2 regions of the Providencia sp. PROV003 genome follow, and region 2 is predicted to be linked to the other one. Evidence: predicted binding sites of a transcription regulator. Region 2 holds the regulator's gene; the other holds the start of a gene.
What was found. Region 2 encodes Fur, which represses iron uptake genes when iron is present. Its sites were predicted from a motif close to ATAATAATGAGAACNACTATCAA; they were not measured.
Positions count from the first base shown of each region.

Region 1: M1F14_RS15400 (TonB-dependent siderophore receptor) is a predicted target of Fur. The motif match lies at 1,064-1,086, and genes of this name have one in related genera.

Region 1 covers NZ_CP096369.1:3,361,812-3,364,009, forward strand. The annotation lists gene M1F14_RS15400 (TonB-dependent siderophore receptor) at 1-1,030, opposite strand, end outside; gene M1F14_RS15405 (DmsC/YnfH family molybdoenzyme membrane anchor subunit) at 1,241-2,095, opposite strand; gene M1F14_RS15410 (DMSO/selenate family reductase complex B subunit) at 2,107-2,198, opposite strand, start outside.
Region 2 covers NZ_CP096369.1:3,857,934-3,860,131, forward strand. The annotation lists gene ybfE (LexA regulated protein) at 1-134, shown strand, start outside; gene fldA (flavodoxin FldA) at 289-816, shown strand; gene fur (ferric iron uptake transcriptional regulator) at 1,084-1,533, shown strand.

The DNA of each region.
Region 1 (2,198 bases), 500 kb from region 2:
CATAAGCAGTATAATGACGAGGGTAAGACACTAAGCGCCTTTCATTCGCTTTTTCTTTATGGTCACTTTCTATATAACTCCCCCGGTAACTTTTGCTAAACCAAGTCATCAATTCAAATTGTTTGTCATCTACTTCGTGCTTGTATTTCAATGACAGATCCTGCCGATTACCTTCAAAACGGTCATAAGGCCGTGTTGATTGGAATGGGTCAGCATTATATTCAGCTTGGGTCAAGCCTCCGGGCATACCCGACATTGCACGGTAATAATGAAAATTAGCTAATAATTCATCGTTATCTGTTAAGGCATAACGCGTTTTCAGCATGAGGTCATCAATATCCGTGTTATCATTGCTTTTACGGTAACCTTGCCCGTGTAAACCCGAATAAAGCAAAATTGCCCCAGCAGAATCATCCGCTTTAGAGCCCCCTAGCGAGGCATCCACTAATGTTTTTAACCCGCCTGTTTTGGCACCCTGCGTCTGTACTGATACACCGCCACCAAAATCTTTAGGGATAGGCTTAGTCACAAAATTAATCACTCCCCCTACATTTTGTGGCCCATAACGTACTGAAGCCCCTCCGCGTATGACATCAATAGATTCAATACTTCCCAAAGATAATGGGGACATAGAAAGCTGTGGCTGGCCATAAGGTGCTGCGGCTAATGGCATCCCATCAAGCAAAATAGTTGAGCGCGGTGAAAGACGCGAAGTTAACCCACGGACTCCCACATTCAAAGAAACATCACTGCCACCGGTTCCATTACTTTCACGAACTTGTACACCTGGGATCCCTTTTAATGCATCTGCGATTGTTTCACTGCCAGTTTCTTTTATTTGTTGTTGTGTTTTTACCGTTCTAGCGCCGGGATGATTAAATACCACTTCACTGTCTTGTGTATTTTCGAGCCAATTGCCCGTAACTGTGATTTGGTCACTCTTTGTATTATCAGCCGCAACAGCGTAATGAGATATCAGAGCAGTAGAAATTGCGAGGGGGGTAAGTAATTTGCTAGTTTTTAATTTCATAACCGATGAGCTAAAAGAGAATTAAGAGCGATAATGATAATTATAATCATTAATAACAATCAACATAATTTACTCACTTTTGGTAATTAATTTGTCAATAACCCACTTTTACAATCATAATTTAGTTTTTGCTGTACTAAAATGCACATAAGCATATAAAAAAAATCCGAAGGAGCTCACCTTCGGATTTTAGATTAATATGATGATAAATTAACCACCAAGTGAGAAAAATACCACTCGTCCAACACCCTCACCGGCAAAAATACACAGCGTGGCCAAAGACATCACAACCGTAGCGTTGGTATTTTGCCCCGTCTTTTGGCACAGCAAGCGGCCAACAAATAGTATGCCTAATGCGATTAGCACTACACGAACAAGGCTTAAACTCAGTAGCCCTTCTGGCATTTCACGCTGGGTCATACCGAGGTAAATCGGCTCACCTATATTACCAAGCAGCGATAAAGCCCCTAATAACATAAGTAGTATCCCCATAATACCTAGCCCTAAGGTAATTTTAACCACTCGTTGTACCTGCTCTTCTTTCGCACTTCGGCGCAAAGACCCCACCAGCAAAAGTGCAGCAACAACACCGCCTACCAGTAATACCGCGCCGAAGAAACTCGCGTAAGTGAATAAACCATTCCATAAGTTAAATAATGTATTGGCATATAACGCTGACATCGCATACATATACATCAAGCCAGCAATCGCACTCAGTACCAGTAATGCAGCATTCGCTTTTTGTTTCAGTAAAAGTAAAGCGACACTAAAAAATAGTAACCCCATGTAAATTGCAGTCGCCCAAACTTCACGGCTCATCCATGAGGTCGACACGTGCAGCATAGTGTAAAACATGTGCAGAGGGTTCCCCATGTGAAATAACGAACCGAGTAACCCAACGCAGCCTAAAACAAAACTGGCTAAAACAGGTCGTTTGATAAACTGAACATTCTGAATATCATTTCCCCCGCCAAGTACCCGGAAATAACAGATTAATGCAACAACCAAGCAGCCCACTGAGGCCTGCATAAATAAGGTGAAAATCACCAATGGAAATTCATGCATGATAGTTTTCCTTATCCTTTCGTGCCGACAACAAGGTTCGGCTTCGTGATTGATGAGCTTGGTAACCCATCAATATCCGCATTTGTGCCATATTTTTTGCGCA
Region 2 (2,198 bases):
AGTTAAAACTGAATGAAGAAGCTGTCGCTGTATTGAACCAATTAGCTGAAGATAAAAATATAAGCCGTAGTGAATTGATCGAAGAAATTTTGATGTCACAACTTGAACAGGTTAATGAAGCGATACGCAAATAGTGTCATCTTGATAAATCACACAAATTTGACAGACTTAGACGCATTTTTTCGCCAGAATAAGGCGTAATATTATATTTATTTTCGTTCTAAAAGAGCTATAGAAGATCAGCACTAACTTCTATCTCCCTTAGAAAAACAAGAGGTTAATCACTTTATGGCAGTCATAGGCATTTTCTTCGGAAGTGACACAGGTAACACAGAAAATATTGCCAAAATGATCCAAGAAAGACTAGGCAAAGATGTAGCAGAAGTTCATGATATTGCTAAATGTAGCAAAGAAGATATCGAAGCTTTTGACATTCTACTTCTGGGTATTCCTACTTGGTATTATGGTGAAGCTCAATGTGATTGGGATGATTTTTTCCCAACTCTCGAAGAAATTGATTTTGAAGGTAAACTTGTCGCCTTATTTGGTTGTGGAGACCAAGAAGACTACGCAGAATATTTCTGTGATGCGATGGGAACCATTCGCGATATCATCGAACCTCGTGGTGCTGTTATTGTGGGTCATTGGCCAACTGAAGGTTACCACTTTGAAGTATCCAAAGGTATGGCAGATGACAATCACTTTATTGGTTTAGCCATTGATGAAGATCGTCAGCCTGAACTAACTGATGAACGTGTCGATGCATGGGTAAAACAAATCTCTGAAGAAATGTCCTTAGCAGAAATTATCGGCTAAGGCATATGAAATAGAGCCTAACCCATAGATCAGCTCACTTGTCGCTCTAAACGCATCATTCAAACAAGTGATCTAGTCTAAAATAGCCGATAAAGCATCCTAATAGGATAGGCTCTCAAGAGATTATCAAAATAATGAGACAAAGCATGGTTTCTATTTTTATTTTCCATGCCTATAATTGTAAAACAGTTTAGAAGACAACTGAATTTATGTTAAAAACGTCTCATTATTGTTAAATTTATGATTTAAGATACAGGACAAACCCGCATGACAGACAACAATAAAGCATTGAAAAATGCTGGACTCAAAGTCACTCTTCCAAGACTTAAGATTTTGGAAGTACTTCAAGAGCCTGAGTGCCACCACGTCAGTGCGGAAGATCTCTATAAAAAGCTGATCGACATGGGCGAAGAGATCGGGCTAGCTACCGTATACCGTGTATTAAACCAGTTTGATGATGCAGGTATCGTAACCCGCCATAACTTTGAGGGTGGAAAATCTGTATTCGAATTAACTCAGCAGCATCACCATGACCACTTAATCTGTTTAGATTGTGGCAAAGTGATTGAGTTTACTGACGAATCTATTGAAACTCGCCAGAAAAATATCGCCGCTCGCCATGGTATTAAATTATCTAACCATAGTTTATATCTATATGGCCATTGCGCAGATGGTGATTGCCGTGAAAATGCTGACGCACACGAAGCAAAAGAGTAAAAGAATCACAAGGTATTGCTACCCTATGAATAAATCATAGTAGCGACAAACGAAAAACCCCTGATAACCATGCTATTGCTAAATGTTATCAGGGGTTTTTATTTCCATAAATTATATTGTTATTCACACTATATTGGTGATTAAGCTCACTAATCTTCTGACAACTTTCACTTAAATCGCCAAATATCAGCACAGAGCTTGCATATTTAGCGCTCGATAATAAGTTGCAATTCAACCCAAATCCTTTATATTATTTTACATATGAATTTTCTTATATTAGAAATTATGCTGCCTTTATTAGTATAGGTACATAAATATCATCATAGATGATTTCCAATATATCAATAATATAAAATTTATATGCATTTAGTTTATTAACTCATTATAATTGTATTATCTTAAATTACAGTTATTCTTTAGTCTGTAACGAAGACGTTATATTACATTTTTTTATGTAGTCATTTTTTTGACTAAACTCATTTATGTAGCTTTAGTCATTTTGTAAGAGATTAACTGATGAAAAAAACCTACCTTTTTCTTAATACTAGTTTTTTCTTCTGGTTTCTTACTTTGATAGGATGGTTTTTTAGTTACTCTGCCATCACCTTATTTTCATTTGTATTATCAATTTTGTTCTTGATCTTACACTTCAATCAAAAAAAGGT